DNA from 3 places in the Saccharopolyspora gregorii genome. Region 2 is predicted to be linked to each of the others. Evidence: riboswitches for the same ligand, from Rfam matches in the RefSeq annotation. Region 2 holds a riboswitch; each other region holds the start of a gene.
What was found. Region 2 has a riboswitch for thiamine pyrophosphate ahead of H1226_RS24495 (thiamine ABC transporter substrate-binding protein). Riboswitches for the same ligand answer to the same signal wherever they lie in the genome.

Region 1 (7,185 bases), 350 kb from region 2:
TCGCAGTTCGAGCTGATCGACGTGCGCGACGAGCCGTCGGCCGAGCTGCTCGACTCCGCGGGCCAGCTCACCGCCACCGGCGACGACATGTTCTTCGGCATCGCCCCGGAGCTGTACCGCACCGACGACCTGCGGGACGTGATGATCTGCCTGCAGTCGGACCTGCTGGACGTCACGGTGCCCGCGCTGGCCGGGTTCCTGCTCGACACGCTGCGCGCCTGGGACGTGCGGCCCGAGCAGGTCGGTGTCATCGAAGGCATCCCGCGGGTGGACCGCGAGGTGTTCGCCCTCGTCGAGCACGACCTGCCCGGCGCCCGCTTCTACCCGTTCTCCGAGATCATGGACCACGGGCTGCCCGCCGCCGCCGGCCAGCGCTGGTTGTCGACCCGGTTCCACATGCACCTGATGGCCGCGGCCGCCGGGGCGCACGGCGTCGCCGTGTCGATCAACTCCGGGTACTACACGAACAAGCACCGGTCGCTGATCCAGCGCGGCTCCGGCTGGGGCCTCAGCGAGGGCCTCCAGGTGCCGCCGCAGCCGCGGGAAGGCGGCTACGAGCGGTCGACGCTGGACGCGTTGCAGGAGGCCAAGTCGAAGCTCGCCTGGTCCATCTACGGGGACTGAGCCGCCGGGCCGGGCAGCGGCGCGCTCAGGCCGCCGCCTGCCCGGTCTCGCAGGTGCCCTCGGCGCGGGGCCGCAGCACGTGGATGTCCGCGGACGATTTCTCAGGCTCCGTTTCCGCCTGGGCGGACTCGGCGTCCGCCCGGCGGTCGGCGATGTAGAAGGGGGCTGCGGCCAGCACCGGCACCAGCATCCCCGCCAGCATGATCAGAATTGAAGTCCCCGTACTCAAGGCCACCGAACCCCGCGCGGTGGGAGGCGGACCTCCCACGACCGAACACGCCGAACGAACGTGTCGTGAGCCTCATCGTCGTGGCTGAGGGTGTTCGTTAACACCGCCCGAAAGTGCTCCTGATCACGCTTCCCGCGAGCGCCCGCACCGCGGCTGACCACCCGCGTCACCGCCCCCGCCGCGCCGCAGGACACGTCGCGGAGGGTGATCGGGTCCGGGCATCCGCCGCAGCGCGGAAACCGTGCCGCCGCAACGACTTCTCACGCCGGGAGCCACTGCGCCGTCGGCCACCGCTCCAGGCGCCACGCGCCGTCCCAGAACATCCACTCGTACTCGGTGGCACGCGAGAACGCGGCCAGCATCCGCTCCCGCACCGGCTCGTCGGCGGCCGCGGCCGCCCGGTCGGTGAGCTCGCGGGCCGCCAGCACCGCTTCGGCGAACTCCTCGTCGGCGTAGGTCTCGATCCACCGCCGGTACGGGTGCGCCGACACGTCGCCGACGGCGGCGAGGATCTCGCTGCCCACGTGCTGGTACACCCAGAAGCACGGCAGCACCGCCGCCAGCAGCACCGGGTAGGGGTCGACCAGCGCGCTCGCCCGCAGGAACGAGGTGTAGGCGGTGCACGACGGCGAGGTCGCCACCCCCGCCAGGTCGTCCGCGGAGAGCCCGAACTCCTCGACGTAGCCCGCGTGCAACCGCCGCTCCTCCACCAGCGCGCCCCGCGCGGCCCCCGCGAGGAACGCCGCGTCCGCCGGATCCTCGGACCGGGTCGCGGCCGCCGACAGCGCCTGCGCGAACGCGATCAGGTAGCGGGCGTCCTGCACGATGTAGAACGCGAACCGCTCCCGGTCGAGGGTGCCGTCGGTGAGCGCCGCGTTGAACGGGTGCGCCACCACGGCCCGCTGCAGCTCGGCGGTGCGTTCCCAGGCGCGGGCGCAGAAACCGCCCGCGGGCGGATCGGGCAACCTGCTCATGACCTTCGTCCCTCCGATCTCACCACCAGCGGTGGAAGTGGTGCACGGGCCCGTGCCCGCGGCCCACGTCGAGGCGCTCCGCGGCCCGCAGCGCCCCGGTCAGGTAGTCCTTGCCGTCCCGCACGGCGGTCGCCCAGTCGGACCTGCGGGGGCGCAGCGCCGCGATCGCCGCGGACAGCGTGCAGCCGGTGCCGTGGTCGTTCGCGGTGTCGATCCGCTCGCTGCGCAGCCACCGCACCTCGCCGTCGCCGCGGAACAGGTCCGCGCTGGCGGGTTCCGCGCGCAGGTGCCCGCCCTTGAGCAGCACCTGCTTCGCGCCCAGGTCGGCGAGCCGCTGCGCCTGCGCGGCCATCTCGGCCGAGCCGGTGATCTCCGGTTCGCCCAGCAGGTCCGCCGCTTCCGGCAGGTTCGGGGTGATCAGGTCGACGCGCGGCAGCAGCTCGTCGCGCAGCACCGCGACCGCTTCGTCGGCGAGCAGCCGGTGGCCGCTCTTCGCGACCATCACCGGGTCCAGCACCACGTGCGGCGGGGCGTAGCGGTCCAGCACGGCGACGACCGCGCGGATCACCTCGGCGTTCGCCAGCATCCCGATCTTCACCGCGTCCACCCGGACGTCGTCGAGCAGCGTCGTGAGCTGGGCGGTGACGAACTCCGGCGGCACCTCGCGGACCTCGGCGACACCGGTGGTGGTCTGCGCGACCAGCGCGGTCACCGCGGACATGCCGTAGGCGCCGTTCGCGGAGAAGGCCTTCAGGTCCGCTTGGACGCCGGCTCCGCCGCTGGGATCGGTCCCCGCGATCGAGAGCACGTTCGGGACCCGGTCGGATCCGGGCAGGGCAGCACGAGTGGTCACGTCGGTGACGTCCCTCCGCTAGCACGAACTAGGTCAGGTTCGACGGGTCTGCTCTCAGCCCGGCCGTCCGGGCACCCCGCGTCACTGGCCCCAACCTAGCAACGGGCGTCAAGCCGCGGACTCACTCGACGAGGCCGATGATCGCGCCCGCGGTGAACCGCTCCCCCGCCCTGCCCTGCCGCCACAGCGTTCCGCTCGCCGGGGCGCGCACCGTGCGCGGGGCGCCGTCGGTCACGACCTCGGCCACCGGGGCTCCGCTGCGCACCCGGGCGCCGTCGGAGACCAGCCAGCGGGCGAGGGAACCGGGCTCCCGCGGATCGTCGTGCGGACGCGGGAAGTGCAGGTCCGTCACGGGGTGCGCCTCCGGGTTCCGCTCGCTCGACGCGCCCAGCATGAGCGGTGATCCTTCTCACCACAAGCGGGTTCCGGGCCCGGCGCCCTGGTTCGGGCGGCCCAGCACCGGGTCAGCGGCGGGTCGAGACCGCTCCGCCGAACAGCCGCTCTCACACGATCGGAGCAGCGCAGCCGCCGATCGCCCCCGCCACGCGAATGCAACGTGCGCGCTGATCGTTCCGTCTAGAGTTCGAGATCCGGCCAGTGGACCGAAGCCGGACGAACTGCGCGCCCGCGGGTCGTCCTGACAGGTATGGGGGTGGGACGGCAATGTTCCCCGATCAAGAGCACGTGTGGTGGATCGTCGGAGCGGGCAAGCGGGTCCGGCACGCGATCACGGTGCGCCCGGGCGCCAGACCGGCCGGTGATCCGGTGCAGACCCTGTGCGATGCGACGATCAAGCTCCCGCACGAGACGTGGCCCGCCACCAAGGAACCGTCGAGCCGCCGCATCACGGAGCGTTGCGCGGAGTGCGAGCAGGCGGTCGACGAACAGCTCGCGCGTGACGGCGATCTCGTAGTCACCACCTGGGACGCCTAGGGCGAGGGAAGTCACACCGCTCAGGGCTGATCGCCTAGTGAGGCGACCCTGCGTGGCGGATTAAAGTTGACGCAATGGACACCACTGCCGACGCCCCCCAGACCGCCCGTTCCCGCCGCTCCGCCCGGCCGGATCCGGCGGAGGTATGGGCTCCGCTGGCCGGTCTCGCCGACGCCGCAGCGCAGGGCGGGACGTCCGGAGCCGTCGCCATCACCCGCGGGTTCGACCGCAACAGCAGGCTGCGCGCCAAGGCGCTGCGCGACCTGCTGGAGGAGCGCGGGGTGGCGGCCATCGAGATCACCCCGGCCGTGGGCAGCGAGCGGCTGCTCGCGGACAGCGAGATCACGTCGGTGGTGAACCTGATCGGCGCCGGTTCCTGGCAGCCGTACCGGCTGGCCGCGAAGCTGCGCGCCCCGCTGCTGGCGGTGCGCGGCGACGAGGAGGCCGGGCAGGACTCGCGGGACGTCATCGGCGTCACCGCCGCCGAGGACCGGCGCGACGTCGCCCTCTCGCACGTGGCGGTGCGCCCGGAGACCGAGGGCCAGGGCAGCCTGATCGTCACCGCCGACGGCGAGCCGATCTCGGTGCCCGGCGGTTCCGCGGTGGTCACCCTGCGGGAGCAGCGGCTGGAGGTCCGGCTCGCGGGCCCGGACTTCGCCGAGCAGACCTTCACCGCCACCGAGGTGCGGGTGGAGACGGCTGACGCGCCGCACCGCCTGGTGCGCGACGAGCTGCCCATCGCCGACTTCGAGGGCGCGCTGACGTTCACCGCCGAGCCGGGCGCGCTGACGGTCCGCCCGGTCTGACCTGCCGCTTCCTCGCGCGGCCCCGGCGTCCGGGGCCGCGGGGAAGCGATGTCACAGCACCCGGTTCAGCAGCGCGACCAACGCCGCCAGCACCACGCCGACCAGCGCCAGTGCGAGCGGGGCGAGCGTGCCGGGGAACAGCGCGTTGGCGATCGTCCAGCCGAGCACGAACAGCGCCACCAGGCCCAGCAGCCCGATCATCGCGGTCATCAGCGGCCGGTGCCGCGGCAGCGCCCGCAGGTTCCCGCGGGCGACCGGCGTCATCCGCTGGAACGTGATCCACACCGGTAGCGCCACGAGCGCCACGACGAGCACGCCGAACAGCGAGTCGGCCCGGCTCGGCTCGTGCCCGAGGCCGAGCAGCAGGCCCAGCACGCCGACCGCGAGGACCAGCAGCACGCGGTGCAGGGTGCGCCACAGCATCCCGTCGTATCCAGCCATGATCGCAGTCTCCCAGCAGCGCTCACCCGGTGGTGGAACCCCGCGGGCACGGGCCGGTGGAATTCCAAGATTAATCAGGCGAACACCCGTCACGTCCGTGATCCTGAGTCGTCTTACCGGTGGAGGACGCACCGGACGAGCGTTCCCCCAGGGAGGGAGGCCACGTGGCTGACGACGAGAAGTGGCAGGTGAGCTGCCGCGATGTGGCGGGCAGGCGGCGGAACATGGCGGTGTACGTGAACCAGGGCAACGTCGTGGTCGTCGCTCCGCCCGGGGAGACGGCGGTGCTGGCACCATTGGAGGCGGGTCGCCTGCGGGCCGCGATCCGGGAGGCCGTGGTGGCCGCGGCGGCACCGGAACACACCATTTCGGACCGGTGAACCCTTCCCCCGCGTCGCCCCCCGAGGCATTATCTACCGATGAGTAGCTAAATCGGAGGAGACGCGTGGCGATGTGGCGACGGCCGGCGGGACGGACACGAGGCGAAGCGGCGAAGGCGGCCGTCCAGGCCGGGGCGGACCGGCTGGCCCCGACGCTGCAGACGCTGTGGCTGCTGATCAGGCAGGGCGTCGTCCGCCCGATGCGCCCGGACAAGCTGCTGCGCATCGTCTTCGCCTGGCGGCGCTGGGGCGTCACCCCCGCGCTCGGCTACGCCGTCGCCGCGATCCGGCATCCCGACCGGCCCGCCGTGATCGACGAGCGCGGCGCGCTGAGCTTCCTCGAACTGGAGCAGCGCACCACCCGCCTCGCCCGCGGGCTGCGCGCCCGCGGTATCCGGGACACCAGCCGGGTCGCGGTGCTGTGCCGCAACCACCACGGGCTCGTGGAGACCATCGTGGCCTGCGGCAAGATCGGCTCCGACGTGGTGCTGCTCAACACCGGCCTGCGCCCGCACCAGATGCGCACCGTGCTCGACGAGCAGCGGGCCGACCTGCTGATCGCCGACGTCGAATTCGTCGAGGCGCTGCCCGACCTGGAACTGGACGTGGTGCTCGCCTGGACCGAGGGCACCACTCGCAAGGCCACCCTGGAGCACCTCATCGGCAGCTCCGCCACCGGCACCCTCCCGCGCCGTCCCCGGCACGCGCGGGTCATCGTGCTCACCTCCGGCACCACCGGCACGCCGAAGGGCGCCCGCAGGCCCGCGCCGCCCGGGGTCGGGCCCGCCGCCACGATCATGTCGCGGATGCCGCTGCGCGCCGGTGAGCGGATCATGCTGGCGGCGCCGATCTTCCACACCTGGGGGCTCGCCGCGTTCCAGCTCGGCTCGGCCATCGGCGCCACCCTCGTGCTGCGCCGCAAGTTCGAACCGCAGCAGGCGCTCGCCGCCGTGCAGCGGCACCGCGCCACCGCGCTGTTCGTGGTTCCGGTGATGCTGCAGCGCATCCTGGACCTGCCGCGGGAGGCGATCGAGCCCTACGACACCTCCTCGCTGCGGATCGTGGCCGCCAGCGGTTCGGCGCTGCCCGCCGACCTCGCCACCCGGTTCCAGCGGGTGTTCGGCGAGGTCCTCTACAACTTCTACGGCTCCACCGAAGCGTCCTGGGTGAGCATCGCCACCCCGCGCGAACTCGCCGAAGCGCCCGGCACAGCGGGCCGCCCGCCGCGCGGCACCAGCGTGAAGATCCTCGACGAGCGGGGCGCGCGGGTGCCCGACGGCGAGACCGGGCGGATCTTCGTGCGCAACGACATGCTCTTCGAGGGCTACACCGGCGGCGGCGGCAAGGAGGTCCGGGACGGCATGCTCGCCACCGGTGACCTGGGCCGCATCGACGAGGCCGGGCGGCTGCAGGTGGTGGGGCGCGAGGACGACATGATCGTCTCGGGCGGCGAGAACGTGTACCCGAAGGAGACCGAGGACGCGATCGCCACCCTGCCGGAGGTCTCCGAGGTCGCCGTGATCGGCGTGGACGACGCCGAGTTCGGCCAGCGCCTCGCCGCGTACGTGGTGCTCGTCGACGGCGCCGAGCTGGACGGTGAAGCGGTGCGGGAACGGGTCCGGCCCGCGCTGCCCGGTTTCGCGCTGCCCCGCGACGTCGTCTTCCTGCCGGAGCTGCCGCGCAACGCCACCGGCAAGGTCGTGCCCGCGCGGCTGCGCGAGGGTTCCGCCGATACCGAACGGTGATCTCCGCGGCGCCGGTGCGATCCCGGCGCCCGGTCGCACCGCGTTAGGCTCGGTGAGGTGAACGACCGTCTAGTGTGGATCGACTGTGAAATGACCGGTCTCGACCTGGGTTCGGACGCCCTGATCGAGATCGCCGCCCTGGTCACCGATGCCGACCTCAACATCCTCGGCGAGGGCGTGGACATCGTGATCCACGCCCC
Region 2 (7,185 bases):
ACGGCGACCGCGAGCCGGACGTGGTCGTGCCGGTGCACGCGTTCCCGCACCTCCCCCAGCGGACCCGTCGCATCGGGATTTCCGGGCCGGGTGCCCCGGGCGCGAACCCCGGCGGCGCGCAGCCCGAGCCGCGCCGGACCGTCCTTCGCGGTCACGTCGACGGTGCCCAGCGCGCACGTCGCCACGCCGTCGCGGACCTCCGCGGGCAGGAACGTGGTGCAGCCGAGGAACGCGGCCACCTCCTCGTCCGCCGGGTGCCGCCACAACAGGTCGGGAGTGTCGGCCTGCAAGATCGTGCCGCGGGACATCACGGCGACCCGGTCGGCGAGGGTGAACGCCTCGTCGTGGTCGTGCGTGACGACGAGTGCGGTCGAGTCGCCGCGGCCGAGCAGCGCCGCCAGGTCCACCGCGAGCCGTTCCCGCAGCATCCGGTCCAGCGCGGAGAGCGGTTCGTCCAGCAGCAGGAGCTCCGGATCGGCGGCGAGCGCGCGGGCCAGCGCGACCCGCTGCGCCTCGCCTCCGGACAGGTCGGTGACCCGGCGGTCCTCGTAGCCGGCCAGCCCGACCAGCTCCAGCAGCTCGGCGACGCGCGCCGTTCGCTCCGCACCGCCGACGCCGCGCATCCGCGGCCCGAACCCCACGTTGCCCGCCACGTTCCGGTGCGGGAACAGCTGCCCGTCCTGGAAGACCAGCCCGAACCGGCGGCGGTGCACCGGCACCGAGGCGAGGTCCCGCCCGTTCCACCGCACCTCGCCCGCGGTGGGCCGTTCGAGCCCGGCGACCGCTCGCAGCAGGGTCGACTTCCCGCAGCCGGACGGTCCGAGCAGCGCCAGCACTTCGCCGTCCAGCACGGAGAGCCGCACGTCGCGCACCGCCGTGGTGTCGCCGAAGCGGACGGTGAGCCCTTGCACTTCCAGCCCCATCAGAAGTCCTCCACGGCGTCGGTGCCCACCCGCAGCCGCTCGATGAGCACCACGCCGAGCACGGTGACGACCATCAGCAGCGCGCAGGCGGCGTAGGCGAGTTGCGAGTTGAGCTCGCCCGGCCTGCCGAGCAGCCGCGCGATGGCCACCGGCAGCGTCGGCGCGTCGGGCCGGGCGAGGAAGCTGGTGGCGCCGAACTCCCCGAGCGCCACGACGAAACCGAATCCGGCGGCGGCCAGCACCGAGCGCACCGCCAGCGGAAAGTCGATCTCGCGGCGCACCCGCCACGGTCCGGCGCCGAGCGTCGCCGCGGCCTGCCGCAGCCGGTCGTCGATGGCCCGCAGCACCGGCAGCACGGTGCGGATCACCAGCGGTGTCACCACCAGGGCCTGCGCGAACGGCACGAGCAGCGGCGAGGTGCGCAGCTCGCCGGGCAGCGAGCCGAGCGTGATCAGGTAGCCGAAGCCGACCGTCACCGCGGACACCCCCAGCGGCAGCATCAGCGCGAGGTCGAGGCTCTCCGCGACGAACCTGCGGCGCACGGCGACGAGCACGAACGAGGCGAGCAGCCCGAGCAGCAGCGCCATCCAGGTGGCGTCGACCGCGGTGCGCACCGAGTTCAGCGCGGCTTCGAGCCCGGTGACCTCCAGGGTCCCGGGCTGCCCGGTGCCCAGCAGCGCGCGGTAGCCCGCGAGGCCCCACCCGTCCCTGGTGGACACCGACCGCACCAGCAGGGAGGCGATCGGCGCGAGCAGCCCGCACAGCACCGCACCGGCGAGCCCGACGATCCACCACTCGGCGCCTTGCGGCGGCCGGGCGGTGGTCGCGGGCGCGCGCAGCCGCAGCGCGGTCTCCCGGCGGCGGCGCGCGATGGTGGCCACGAGCAGGGCGGCGACGACGGCGACCAGCTGCAGCAGGGACAGCGCCGCGGCGCCGGGCAGGTCCAGCAGCTGCACGGTGCGCAGGTAGATCTCCGTCTCCAGGGTGCGCAGCCGACCGCCGCCGAGCACCAGCACCACCCCGAAGCTGGTGGCGCTGAACAGGAACACGACGGCCGCCGCCGATCCGAGCGCGGGCAGCAACGCGGGCAGCGTCACCGAGGTGAAGGTGCGCAGCCGCCCGGCTCCCAGCGATCGGGCGGCGTCCTCCATCCGCCGGTCCAGGTGCCCCCACAACCCGCTGACGGTGCGCGCGACGACGGCGACGTTGAAGAACGCGTTGGCCAGCACGATCGGCAGCACTCCCCCGTCGGCGCCGAACAACGCGCGGAAGGCCATGCCCACGACGATCGTCGGCAGCACGAACGGCACGGTCACCGCGACCCGCAGCAGCCCTGTACCGGGCAGGACGAGCCTGGCGAGCACGTAGGCGAGCGGCAGCCCGCAGAGCAGCGCGACCGCGGTGGACGCGGCGGCCTGCCCGAGGGTGAAGCCGACGAGCCGCCAGGTGGCCGGCTCGGCGAGCACCGCTCCGACGTCGCCGCGCACGCCCAGCCCGATGATCGCCGCGACGGGCCAGGCGAAGAAGACCCCGAGGAAGCCGAGGACGACCGCCGCGGCCAGCGCCACCGCAACCCGGCGGCGGAGTTCGCCGGTCATCCCCGGACCAGCGTCCGCCACTGCTCGACCCACCGGTCCCGGTTGTTCTCCACCTCGTCGGCGGGCAGTTCCGCGGGCCGCGGCGGCAGCGGCGCGCTGGCCGCCCAGCCTTCGGGCAGCGGCACCCCGTCGACCGCGGGGTACACGTACATCTGGTCGGCGACCTGACCTTGGAACTCGGACGAGAGCAGGAAGTCCACCACTTCCCGCGCCGCCTGCGGGTCCTTCGCGCCGGTGAGCACGCCCGCGTACTCGACCTGCCGGTAGCAGGTGTCGAGCAGGGCCTTGGTGCGCGGCGCACCGTTCTCGTCGACCTCGGCGGCGGGCGAGGACGCGTAGGACAGCACGATCGGTCGCGGCCCCTGGCCGGTGGAACCGGAGAAGTCCTGGTTGTAGGCCTCTTCCCAGCCGGAGGACAGCCGCACGCCGTTGGCGTCGAGGGCGCGCCAGTAGTCCTGCCAACCGGGCTCGCCGAAGGCGTCGATGGTGCCGAGCAGGAACGCCAAGCCAGGGGAGGACGTCGTCGGGTCCGGCATCGAGGTCAGGTCTCGGTAGCGGGGATCGGTGAGGTCGCGCAGCGTCGTCGGCTCCGGCAGCCGGTGCGCGGCGAACCAGGCGGTGTCGATGTTCAGGCACACGTCGGCGACGTCGACGGCGGTGAGCCGGTTCTGCTGGTCCTGGGCGTAGCGCTGCGGTCCGCGGTCGGCGGCGGCGGGCCGGTACGGGGCGAACACGTCGGCGCGCAGCGCGCGGGAGGCGAAGGTGGAGTCCACGCCGTAGGCGACGTCGCCGAGCGGTGCCGCCTTGGACAGCGCCAGCTTGTTGGTCAGCTCTCCGGCGTCACCGCTGTTGCGGATCTCCAGGTGGATGCCGCTGCGCTTCTCGAAGTCGGCGAGCAGCGCCGGGTCGGCGACGAACGAGTCGTGCGCGACGAGGGTGACGGTGCGCGCCGCGGTGTCCTCGCCGGAGCTCCCGATGAGCGAACATCCGGTGGTGAGCGCGGCGGCGGCGAGTGCCGCGGCCCAGCGCAGTAAGGGGTTCAACGGTCCTCCCGAGTAGCACACCGGTCTCGGCCACGCGTGCGAACTCGAGCTGATCGCGACACCTCCCTGCGCCGGCATGATCCGGTTCAGGTGCGGACGGTCGAGGGGATGCGCCCCTCCTCTCAGCCCAGCGCGCTGGACTCCCGTGGCGACCGGCAGTCTACGTGCCGCCACCGAGCCGGGGGTCGACGGTCGCGTTCCGGCCGTCCGACGACCACCATGTGGGCATGACCGAACTGCTGAACGACACCCAGGTCGCCGAATCGCTGTCCCGGCTGCCGGAGTGGGCCCAGGACGGCACCACGATCGTGCGGAGCGTGGAGTTCGCGAGCTTCCCGCAGGCCATCCAGGCGGTGAACCGGGTCGCGGAGATCGCGGAGAGCGAGAACCACCACCCGGATCTGGACATCCGCTGGCGCACCGTCGTGTTCGCCCTCTCGACGCATTCGGCGGGTGGCCTCACCGCGAAGGACTTCACGCTGGCGGAGGAGATCGACGGGGTGGTCGACGCGTTGGCGTGAGCCGGTCAGCGCACCGGTCGGCCGAGGACGAGCCCGGCGGCTTCGGCGGCGCAGCCCCAGGACAGCGACACCCCGCAGCCGGAGTGCCCGTAGTCGTGCACGACGGTGGCGCCGCCGAACCGTTCGGTTTCCAGCCGCACGGCGTCGCGCCCGGGGCGCAGTCCGACGGTCTCGCCGAGGACTTCGGCGCCGGCGAGCAGCGGTTCGACCTGCGCGCAGCGGCGCAGCACGGCGGCGCTGTCGTCGCGGTCGGGTGCGCGGGACCAGTCGTGCTCGCCCGCGACGCCGCCGAGCACGACTCGGTCGCCGTGCGGGACGTACGAGGTGAACTCGGGTCCGGCGCCGACTTCGACGAAGTACTCGCTGATGCCGGGGTTGCGGACGAGGACGTGCTGCCCCCGCACGGGCCGCACGCCGGGGTCGCCGACGAGCTCGTGCGCGCCGACCCCGGTGCAGTTGACGATGCGGTCCGCTTCGGCCGCGGCGTCGGCCAGCGAGGACACCGGGCTGATCAGCAGTTCGCCGCCGGCGGCGAGCAGTCTCCCGGTGAGGTGTTCGAGGTAGCGCGGCATGTCGATCAGCGGGAGCGTCGCCCGGTAGCCGCTGCGGAACCCGGCGGGCAGCTCGTCCGGGGTGCAGCGGCGCAGGTCGGGCAGCAGCAGCGCTTCGGGCGGCAGCTGGTCGCCGAGGTCGACGCGGGCGGCCATCCGCCCGGTGGCGAGGTGCACTCCGCTGGTGTCGTCGGCGGCCAGTTCGACCAGCGCGCGGTAGGTGTCGGCGACCCACCGGCGCACCCGGTCGGCAGGTTGCAGCAGCGCCGGCCCCCAGATCGCGCCGGCGACGGCGGAGGTGGTGTCGGCGGGTGGCTCGTCGGTGCGCACGCGCACCGGCACGCCGGATTCGGCGAGGATCACGGCGGTGCTGAGCCCGATCACCCCGGCTCCGATGACCAGGACGGTCCCGTTGGCGGCCATTTCGGCACGCTAGCAGCGCTGCCCGCCGCGCACGGCCTGCTCGGGGCGGGTTTCGCGGCCGCTCGGCGCGGTCCTAGTCCTCGACGATGGTGATCGTGCCGGTGCCGCCGCAGTTGCTGCACCCCTTGCCGTTGCAGTCTCCGCAGATCAGGGTGATGTGCTGCATGCGCACAACGTAAATCGCCTGGTCACGGCGTGCGACTCAGCTGTTCCGGGGTGCGCCGCCCGCAGTTCGCGGCGGGCCGCGCTGCGCTACCGACCCCGCAGCGCTTTCACTCGGACGTGCCCGGGTCGGTGCGGTGGCGGGCGCCGGAATCGCGGTCGCCCCGCCGTTCGTCCTCGATCGAGGGTCAGCCGATCGGCAATCATCGCGATCCGGCACCGGTCCCGATGCGCACCGGTCGACCGGAACTATTCGGCGCGGTGGCGGTGTTCCTCCGGTCGAACCTGCTCGCTCTCCGCGGCGCCGTGCCGCTCTCGAACGGTGTGATGCGATGTCGAACCGTCCGGATCCGCTGCCGGTCGAGGGGCCCCGCCGCGCGAGCCCCGTCGAAGCGGAGTTCGCGCTGGCGACCGCCGACCTGCCCTGGTCGGTGCGGATACCGCCACCCGCGGACGGGTTCCGCGCCTCGCTGCACCGCCACCGGATCGACGACCTAGCGCTGGTCGAGTGCGCGACCGCGCCGTTCAGCGGGGTGCGCGGTGCCCGCCAGCTCGCCGGGACCGACGGCGACTTCGTCGTCGTGCTGCTCGTCGACGCCGGGGGTGTCCGCTTCGAGCAGGGCGGTGCGGAGTGGTCGCTGGTCCCCGGGGACGTGCTGGTGTGGGACAGTCGCCGCCCGGCGCGGTGCAGCGCGGACCGCCCGTTGACCGCGCGCAGCCTCGTCGTGCCGCGCGGGATCCTCGACGACGTGGGCTGTCCGCTGCGCGTCGGCGAACCGGCGGGCGGCCGGGTTCCCGGGGTGCGGCTGCTGCGCGGCTACCTCGACGCGCTCCATCCGGTGCTGCCCGAGCTGCCCGCAGGGTCTGCGGTGGCGGCGCGCAACGCGCTGCTCGAACTGGTCTGGGGCGCGCTGCACCCGGGGACGCCGCTCGATCCGCTGGCGCTGCTGCCCGCCCGGCGAGCCGCGGTGGAGCGCTACCTGGACGAGCGGCTGGGCAGCAGCGGCCTGTCCGCCGAGGAGGTGGCGGCCGCGCACAACATCTCGGTGCGCACCCTCGGTCGGCTGTTCGCGGAGGTGGGCGAGACCTTCTCGGGCGTGCTGCGCGCCAAGCGGATAGCCCGGGTGCGCGAAGAACTGCTGACCGGCGACGTGACGATCGCCGCCCTGGCGCGGCGCTGGGGCTTCTTCGACACGAGCCACCTGAACCGGCGGTTCCGCGCCGTGCACGGCGTCTCCCCGCACGAGTACCGCCGCGGCCACCAGTCGTGATCGAGCGGACGGCCGCCCGGTACTCCCCGATGGCGCGCAGGTACGCGGCGCGTCGGCCCGCGCCGAACCGAGACTCGCCTCGACGTCCCGAACAGCGGGACGTGCGCCCCGGATCAGCGGGGCGAGGCGACCCGGCGGCGGGTCGGACCGAGGAGAGGGCGATGGCAGTGATCCAGCAGAACCGGGCGTTCCGGTTGCGCAGGCGGCCCGCGGGCGTGGCGGACGCACCCGAACTGGAGCTCGTCGCGGAGCGAACACCGGAGTTGGCCGACGGGCAGGCGCTGGTCCGCACCCTGGTGCTCTCCGTCGACCCGTCGAGCCGCGTGTTCCTGAGCGACTTCCGCAGTGAACTCCCGCCGGTGGAGGTGGGAGCGGTGGTGCGCGGCCTCGGCGTGGGCCGGGTGGTCGCCTCGCGGCGAGCGGACCTGCCGGTCGGCGCGCACGTGCTGGGCTGGACGGGTTGGCAGGACTACCAGGTCGCCGACGATGCCGCGCTGGTCGAGCCGTTCACCGTGCTGCCCGACCCGCTGCCCGCGTCCCCGGAGGACCTGCTGGGCGTCTTCGGGCTCACCGGCATCACCGCGTGGCTGGCCGTGGAGATCGCGGCGCCGGAGCCGGGCGCGACGGTGGTGGTGTCGGCGGCGGCGGGTGCGGTCGGCTCGGTCGCCGGCCAGCTGGCGCGCGAGCGCGGGG
Region 3 (7,185 bases), 1.2 Mb from region 2:
GGCCGTCGCCGTCGGCATGGTGATCGTGCTGCTGCTGGACGACCCGTCCGCGTCCACGCTGCTGCTGGCGCTGTACGTGGTGCTGGCGCCCGCGGCGCGGGACAGCATGAACGGCGCGTTGGAGCGCACCGGCGGCGCGGTGCTCGGCGTGGTGGTGCTGGCCGCGCTGATCACCCTGCTGCCCGGGGTGTACCTGCTGGTGCCGGTGATCGTCGTCGGCATGCTGCTCGGGGTGGAGCGGCTGCGCACCGACTACCAGGTGCTGCTGAGCTCGCTGATCGCGGTGACCGTGATCGACCAGGCGATGCGGCTGGACCGGCCGCTCGCGAACATCGCGATCAGCTTCGCGTCCAACACGGCCGTCGGCGCGGCCATCGCGCTCGGCGTCGGCTACATCAGCTTCATCGTGCTGCCCAGCAGCATGGTGCCGGACGTGCGCGGGGCCATCCGCTCCACCGTGTGGTCGGTGTCCGAGCTGCTGCGCAGCGTGCGGGCCGCCGGGCAGGGGCACGAGGTGCGCGCCGCCATGCAGTCCGCGCACGTGCTGGCGCTGCGGCGCACCCAGGACCTGCTGGGCATGCCCGCGCTGCTGGACGAACCGGACTCGGACGAGGACCCGCAGACCACGCGGGCCGCGGCGATCGCGCTGGACGCGCTGCGCCAGGACGTGGCGACGCTGGCGTTCCGGCCCGAGGGCGAACTCGCCGTGGCGGTGCCCGCGCTCAAGGCGGTGGACCAGCTGCTCAGCGGGCGGAGCAACCCGAAGATCCCGGACATCCAGTCCGCCGGGGCGCCCGCGACGGAACTGCTGGCCAGCTCGCTGGTGGAGAACGCGCTGCACGCGCGCTCGGCGATCGACCAGACCCTCGGCAACGAGCCGTGGAAGAGCTACACGATCAACTTCGTGCGAACCGAACGGCTCCGCATCCGCTGATCACCGGGGGCCGGCCCGCCCGCTCTGGCGGGCCGGTTCAGCCCGGCGGCCCGGTTCAGCCGGGCGGCCCGGTTCAGCCGGGCAGCCGGTTCAGCCGGGCAGCCGGTTCAGCTCGGCAGGCCGGGGCTGGAGGCTCGCGCCCAGAAGCGCTGCGGGATGCGCCCCGCCCCGGCGGCGAGGCGGCCCGCTTCGACAGCGGCGCGCATCGCGGCGGCCATCCGCTCCGGGTCCTGGGCCCGGGTGACGGCGCTGGCCAGCAGCACCGCGTCGCACCCCAGCTCCATCGCCAGCGCCGCGTCGGAGGCGGTGCCGATGCCCGCGTCGAGCACGACCGGCACCGACGCGCGGGACACGATCATCTCGATGTTGTGCGGGTTCCGGATGCCCAGCCCGGTGCCGATCGGCGAGCCCAGCGGCATCACCGCCGCGCAGCCCACGTCCTCCAGCCGCGTCGCCAGCACCGGGTCGTCGTTGGTGTAGGCCAGCACCACGAAGCCCTGGTCGACGAGCTGCTCGGCCGCGTCCAGCAGCTCCACCGGGTCCGGCAGCAGCGTGTCCTCGTCGGCCACCACCTCCAGCTTCACCCAGTTCGTCCCCAGCGCCTCCCTGGCGAGCTGCGCGGTGAGCACCGCCTCCGCCGCCGTGCGGCAGCCCGCGGTGTTCGGCAGCGCCTCGATGCCGAGCCGGTGCAGCAGGTCCAGCACGCCGGTGCGGCCCCCGGCGTCGGCGCGGCGCATCGCCACCGTGGTCAGCTCGGTGCCGGAGGCCAGCAGCGCCCGCTCCAGCACCGACAGGTTCGCCGCTCCTCCGGTCCCCGTGATCAGCCGGGAACCGAACTCCCGGCCCGCGATCACCAGCGCGTCGTCCACGTCAGCCCCCTTGCACCGCGGTGAGCACTTCGACGGCCGCCCCGTCGCGGAGTTCCGTCGCCTGCCAGTTCGCCCTGGGCACCACGGTCCCGTCCACGGCGACGGCGACGCCGCGCTCGGGCACGCCGAACTCGGCGAGCACCGCCGCCAGCGTCGCGTCCACCTGCACGGGACGTTCCGCCCCGTTGATCACCACTTGCACGGTCGACCTCCTCCGTCGCCTGCGGGAACCGGTCCGGCGACCGGTGGTTCGCGGCCCGACAGCTCTGCCAGCACCGCGTCCGCGGTGATCGGCGCGAGCAGGAACCCGTTGCGGTGGTGGCCGGTCGCGGCCAGCACCCCCGGCTCCAGTTCGCCGATCACCGGCAGGTTGTCGTGCGTGCCGGGCCGCAGCCCGGCGACGGCTTCGAGCAGCTCGTACTCGGCGATGCCCGGCAGCACCCGTTCCGCGTCGGCCAGCAGGTCGCGGACGCCGCCGGCGGTGACGGTCTCGTCGAACCCGGCGTCGTGCTGGGTGGCGCCGACGACGAGCCCGCCGTCGTCGCGCGGGACCAGGTAGACCTGCCTGCCGCGCACCGGGCCGCGCACGGTGCGCGCGGGCGGGGGCAGCGCGGTGGGGCGCGCCCGCAGCCGCAGCACCTCGCCCTTGACCGGGCGGATCCGGCCGGTGAGCGCCGGGTGCAGCTCGCCGGAGCGGGCACCGGCGGCGATCACCGCGACGTCGCAGCGCAGGGTCCGCTCGGCGAGCTCCACCTCGCCCGGCCGCACCCACCGCGCCGCCCCGGCGCGGAACCGGACGCCCGCCGCCTCCGCCGCGGCCCGCAGCGCGGCCAGCGCCAGCCGGTTGTCCACCGCCAGATCGCCGGGCACCTCCAGGCCGCGCCGCACCGCGGGCCCCAGCGAGGGTTCGAGGCGGCGCACCTCCCGGCCGCCGAGCCGGGTGACGGTGCGCCCCAGCGAGGCGAGGTGGTCGGCGAGCATGTCCAGCTCGGCGCGGTCGGCACCGTCCACGCCGACCACCAGCGTGCCCTCCCGGCGCAGCCCGGACGGCAGCCCGGACCCGCGGGCCAGCTCGGCGGCGAACGACGGCCAGCGGCGCAGCGACTCGGACCCGAGCTCCAGCAGTTCCTCTTCCCCCGGCGCGGCCTCGGCGACCGGGGCGAGCATCCCGCCCGCGACCCACGACGCACGCCGCTCCCCCGCATCGACGACTTCGACGCGGTGGCCCGCGCGCGCGGCCGTCCACGCGACGGAGAGACCGATGACCCCGCCACCGACGACGGTGACGGACGACTGCTGCTGCATCTGCGCTCCCTGCGCCGGCATGACCCGGATCAGGTTCGACGGTCGGGGCCTGCGCCCCCTCTCAGCCCGGATCCCGGGCTCCCGTGCCAACCACCACCACCGTACTCACCCGCCCGCGCGAGGTCAGCCGCCGCCCGGCCGCGGACTACCCTGGGGGCATGCCCGGATTGGACGGTTACGGCATCCGCACGCGGCTCGCCGACGCACGGTTGTACCTCTGCACCGATGCGCGCGCGGAGCGGGGCGATCTGGCGGAGTTCGCCGACGCCGCGCTGTCCGGCGGCGTGGACGTCGTCCAGCTGCGGGACAAGGGGCCCGGCGGGGCGCCGCTGGAGGCGCGGCAGGAGCTGGCGGCGCTGGAGGTGCTCGCGGAGGCCTGCGTGCGGCACGGCGCGCTGCTGGCGGTGAACGACCGCGCGGACGTGGCGCTGGCCGCGAAGGCCGACGTGCTGCACCTGGGGCAGGACGACCTGCCGGTGGACGTGGCGCGGCGCATCGTCGGCGACGAGGTGGTGCTGGGGCGTTCCACGCACGACGTGGTGCAGGCGGACGCGGCGTCGACCGAACCGGGCGTGGACTACTTCTGCACCGGCCCGGTGTGGACGACGCCGACGAAACCGGGCCGGGAGGCGGCGGGCATCGAGCTGGTGCGCCACGCCGCGGAGCACCGCGGGCACGGCAGGCCGTGGTTCGCGATCGGCGGCGTCGGCCACGACAACCTCGCCGAGGTGGTCGCGGCGGGCGCGGAGCGGATCGTGGTGGTCCGGGCCATCACCGAGGCCGACGATCCGCGCGCCGCCGCCGAATCCCTCAAGGCCGGACTACCCACCTGACCACCGACCCGGCCCGGCCGGGTCGCGACTCTTTCCTGTCAGCGGCAAAGCCGCTGAGCGGAGACCCAGCACGCAACGGGACCACCCGCGGGTTCTCAGCGGGATTCTCGCGAGGACAGCTTTTTCGCCTGTGGCGGAGCCACCGGTGAAAAAGATCCCGCAGCGAGAATCCCGCTGAGGTTCCGCCACCCCCGTGCTACGCAGCAGAAGTAGCAAAATTAAAACGAGACGGGCTGCGTCTCGTGGGGCTGAGACGCAGCCCGTCCGGCTGCCATCACCCGGTGACCGGGCTCCCGATCACTCCGTGATCAGGGTCAGGCCGTAGGCGTCCAGGATCTCGTTGACCGGCTGGAAGTAGGTCGTGCCACCGCTGGTGCAGTCGCCCGAACCACCGGAGGTCACGCCCTGCGCCTGGTCACCGGCCAGCCACGAGCCGCCGGAGTCGCCGGGCTCGGCGCACGCGTCGGTGCGGGTCAGCCCGGTGACGGTGCCCTCGGCGTAGTTCACCGTCTGGTTCTTGGCCTGGACGGTGCCGCAGTGCCAGCCGCTGGTGGAGCCGGACCGGCAGATCGAGGCGCCCTCGGCGGCCTCGGTCGAACCGGCGACGCCGACGGTGCCGCCCGCGTAGTCGTTCACCAGGCCGCGCGGGGTCTCACCGGAAGCGACCTCCACGTAGGAGTAGTCGTCCCCGGGGAACGAGGAGCCCGCGAAGGTGCCGGACGGCGTGCTGGTGGTGTCGCCCTCGCTGCCGCAGTGCCCGGCGCTGACGAAGCCGCCCTCCACCGAGAAGCCGACGGAACAGCGGGCGCTGCCGCCGATCGTGTAGGCGTTGCCGCCGATCACGTCGGCGAGGATGCGCGGGGACTCCGCGGATTCGACGACGCGCACGGCCTGCGCGTCGACCCCGGTGGCGTGCACGAACTCGTTCGCGGCGGCACCCGCGCCCTCGGCGGCGGTGACCACGACCGAGTTGGCGGCCGAGTCCAGGTACCAGCCGGTGACGCCCTGCGGCGCCTGGCGGGTGTTGAGCCCGTCGACGACGCCGGCCAGCTGCGCGGTGCTGTGCTCGACCAGCTTCGGCTCGGCGCCCGCGGCGCGGATCTCGTCGACCAGGTTCGCGTCGGTGGTGCCGACGACGAGCTTGCCCAGCTCGGCGTCGTAGCGCGAACCGCCGAACGCGTCGGCGAGCACGCCGCGCAGCGTCCGGTCCGCGGTGTTGGCGATGGCCTCGCTGTGCAGCCGGGCCTGCGCCTGGTCGGCGGTGAGGCCGAAGTCGCGCTGCATGGCTTCGAGCTGGGTGGCTGCCTTCTCCAGCGGCGCGGGGGCGACGGTCGCCGAAGCGGGCATGGTGAAGGCCGCGACGGTTCCGGCCGCCAGCACGATCGTCCCGGCCATTCTGGCCGCGAGCTTGCGCGTCATAGGTGGGTCTCCTACTCCTTGAGGTGGGGCTCAAAGATCCCTACGAGGAGCCAGTATTGGTGGGGACCACCGCCCGGCACATCCACCTTTCGACGCATCGACGCGCAAAAATTCCCGGTTATCCGGCATTCCGGCCGGATAACCGGGAATCGTCACCATTCGCTGCTCTCCGATCACGGAGAGTCGGGCTGCTCCTGCATTGCGGATTCGCCGCCCGCGGAACCCCGCTCGCCGGTGGGACCGGACTCGGGCCCCTGCTCGCCGGTGGGCTGCGGGGCTTCGGAGGCGCCGGTCTCGCGGGTCGGTTCGGTGGCCTCGCTCCGCCCGGTCTCGGTGGTCTCGGTCGGTTCGCCGGAGGTGGGCTCGCCGGAGGTCCGCTCCGCGGATTCGGAGCTGCTCTCCTGCTGCTGCGAGGAGGTCGGTTCCGCGGATCCGGTCTCCTGCGGCGCGGGGTCGCCGGTGTCCCGGTTGGCCGCGGGCGTGAAGACCTCGCTGATCGTGGTGCCGCCGTCGCCGCCGGAGAGCGGCTTGCCGAGCAGCCCTTCGAACCCGGTGATCAGGAGCATGCCGAGGCCGAAGATGAGGGCGCTGGTCGCGGCGACGACGCCCCAGCGGAGGCGGCGGCCGCGCGGCGCGGTGCTCGCCGCACCGGTGTCGTCCGAGGTCACCGAGCCGTCCGAAGTCGCCGAGCCGTCCGCAGCGGCCGTGCCGCCCGAGGTGACCGCCCAGTTCAGCATCCGGGTCCGCGCTTCCGCGGGGTCGAGCCTGCGGGTCGCGTCGGGGTCGCGGTCGACCTGCTCACCGCCGGGCCAGTGCATCCCGGGCGCCTGGAGCCTGCGGGTGGCCTCGTCCACGGGCGGGGCCGGGCGGGACGCCGGGGCGCTGGCGGTGGCGTGCTGCCGGATCGCGGTGGTCTTCTTGATCCCGGCGCGGGCGACGACGACGTTCGCCTTGTCCTTGGTGACCTCCAGCTTCTGCTTGGTGGTCTCCAGGGAACGCTGGTACAGGGCACCGCCGACCGTGATGACGACGCTGGTCAGACCGGCTCCGAACACGGTTCCCGCGACTCCGAGGTACGAGCCGAGGAACGCCGCGGTCACCGAGGCGAGCGCGCCTCCGGTGACCTGCGTGGCGGACAATTCGATCTTCTTGGATTTCTTTTCCGCGGGCTCATCGTCGTCGGTTCCGGTCGCCCCCCGTTCGACATTCTCCTTCGCCACTGTGGCTCCTACTTGATCTGGTGCGCGCTCTCTCGAACCTGTCAACGGATGATCTCGCCACAATTCTCCCGATTGTTGCGCTTTCGTGATGACTACCACTTCGGGTAACGAGGAGAACACCCGCGGATTTCGATCTCGGCGGTGTGCGAACGGAGCGAGGAGGGCGAACCGGCATTGCGCCGGGCAGCGGAAACCGCGCGCCGCGGAGGCGCGAACCGGTGGCCCCGAAAAGGGGCGCTGCGGTCTCCGGCGGCACCGTCGGCGCGGGAGACAGCGCGGGACCCGGCTCGGCGCCGGGCCGGTCGATCACTGCGGCGGGTTGAGCCGGGCGACGAACTTGTACCGGTCGCCGCGGTAGATGGAGCGGACCCATTCGACGGGTTCGCCCGCGGAGTCGAAGGAGTGGCGGGACAGCAGCAGCATCGGCAGGCCCACGTCGGCGCCGAGCGTCTCGGCCTCCTCCGGGCTGGCCAGCGCGGTCTCGATGGTCTCGTCGGCGTGCCCGAGCTCCACGCCGAAGTGCTCGCGCAGCACCCGGTACAGCGAGCCGCCCGATTCGAGCCGGCCGGTGAGGCCGCGGAACCGGGACAGCGGCAGGTGGGTGG

Region 1: it holds a riboswitch for thiamine pyrophosphate, as region 2 does, so the genes downstream of both, thiD (bifunctional hydroxymethylpyrimidine kinase/phosphomethylpyrimidine kinase) here and H1226_RS24495 (thiamine ABC transporter substrate-binding protein) in region 2, are expected to answer to the same signal.
Region 3: it holds a riboswitch for thiamine pyrophosphate, as region 2 does, so the genes downstream of both, thiO (glycine oxidase ThiO) here and H1226_RS24495 (thiamine ABC transporter substrate-binding protein) in region 2, are expected to answer to the same signal.

Annotation. Positions count from the first base shown of each region.
Region 1 is NZ_CP059556.1:5,248,144-5,255,328, forward strand. It holds gene H1226_RS22765 (polysaccharide pyruvyl transferase family protein) at 1-624, shown strand, start outside; gene H1226_RS22770 (hypothetical protein) at 650-859, opposite strand; gene H1226_RS22775 (TenA family protein) at 1,114-1,827, opposite strand; gene thiD (bifunctional hydroxymethylpyrimidine kinase/phosphomethylpyrimidine kinase) at 1,847-2,680, opposite strand; TPP riboswitch at 2,674-2,769, opposite strand; gene H1226_RS22785 (lipoyl domain-containing protein) at 2,802-3,074, opposite strand; gene H1226_RS22790 (hypothetical protein) at 3,344-3,613, shown strand; gene H1226_RS22795 (hypothetical protein) at 3,688-4,419, shown strand; gene H1226_RS22800 (hypothetical protein) at 4,471-4,860, opposite strand; gene H1226_RS22805 (hypothetical protein) at 5,025-5,240, shown strand; gene H1226_RS22810 (AMP-binding protein) at 5,312-6,985, shown strand; gene orn (oligoribonuclease) at 7,043-7,185, shown strand, end outside.
Region 2 is NZ_CP059556.1:5,598,395-5,605,579, forward strand. It holds gene H1226_RS24485 (ABC transporter ATP-binding protein) at 1-923, opposite strand, end outside; gene H1226_RS24490 (ABC transporter permease) at 923-2,521, opposite strand; gene H1226_RS24495 (thiamine ABC transporter substrate-binding protein) at 2,518-3,564, opposite strand; TPP riboswitch at 3,611-3,721, opposite strand; gene H1226_RS24500 (4a-hydroxytetrahydrobiopterin dehydratase) at 3,792-4,085, shown strand; gene H1226_RS24505 (FAD-dependent oxidoreductase) at 4,091-5,059, opposite strand; gene H1226_RS24510 (AraC family transcriptional regulator) at 5,554-6,492, shown strand; gene H1226_RS24515 (MDR family NADP-dependent oxidoreductase) at 6,654-7,185, shown strand, end outside.
Region 3 is NZ_CP059556.1:435,033-442,217, reverse strand. It holds gene H1226_RS02005 (FUSC family protein) at 1-934, shown strand, start outside; gene thiG (thiazole synthase) at 1,042-1,803, opposite strand; gene thiS (sulfur carrier protein ThiS) at 1,805-2,005, opposite strand; gene thiO (glycine oxidase ThiO) at 1,993-3,108, opposite strand; TPP riboswitch at 3,098-3,203, opposite strand; gene thiE (thiamine phosphate synthase) at 3,267-3,941, shown strand; gene H1226_RS01980 (S1 family peptidase) at 4,239-5,360, opposite strand; gene H1226_RS01975 (hypothetical protein) at 5,534-6,499, opposite strand; gene H1226_RS01970 (GntR family transcriptional regulator) at 6,887-7,185, opposite strand, start outside.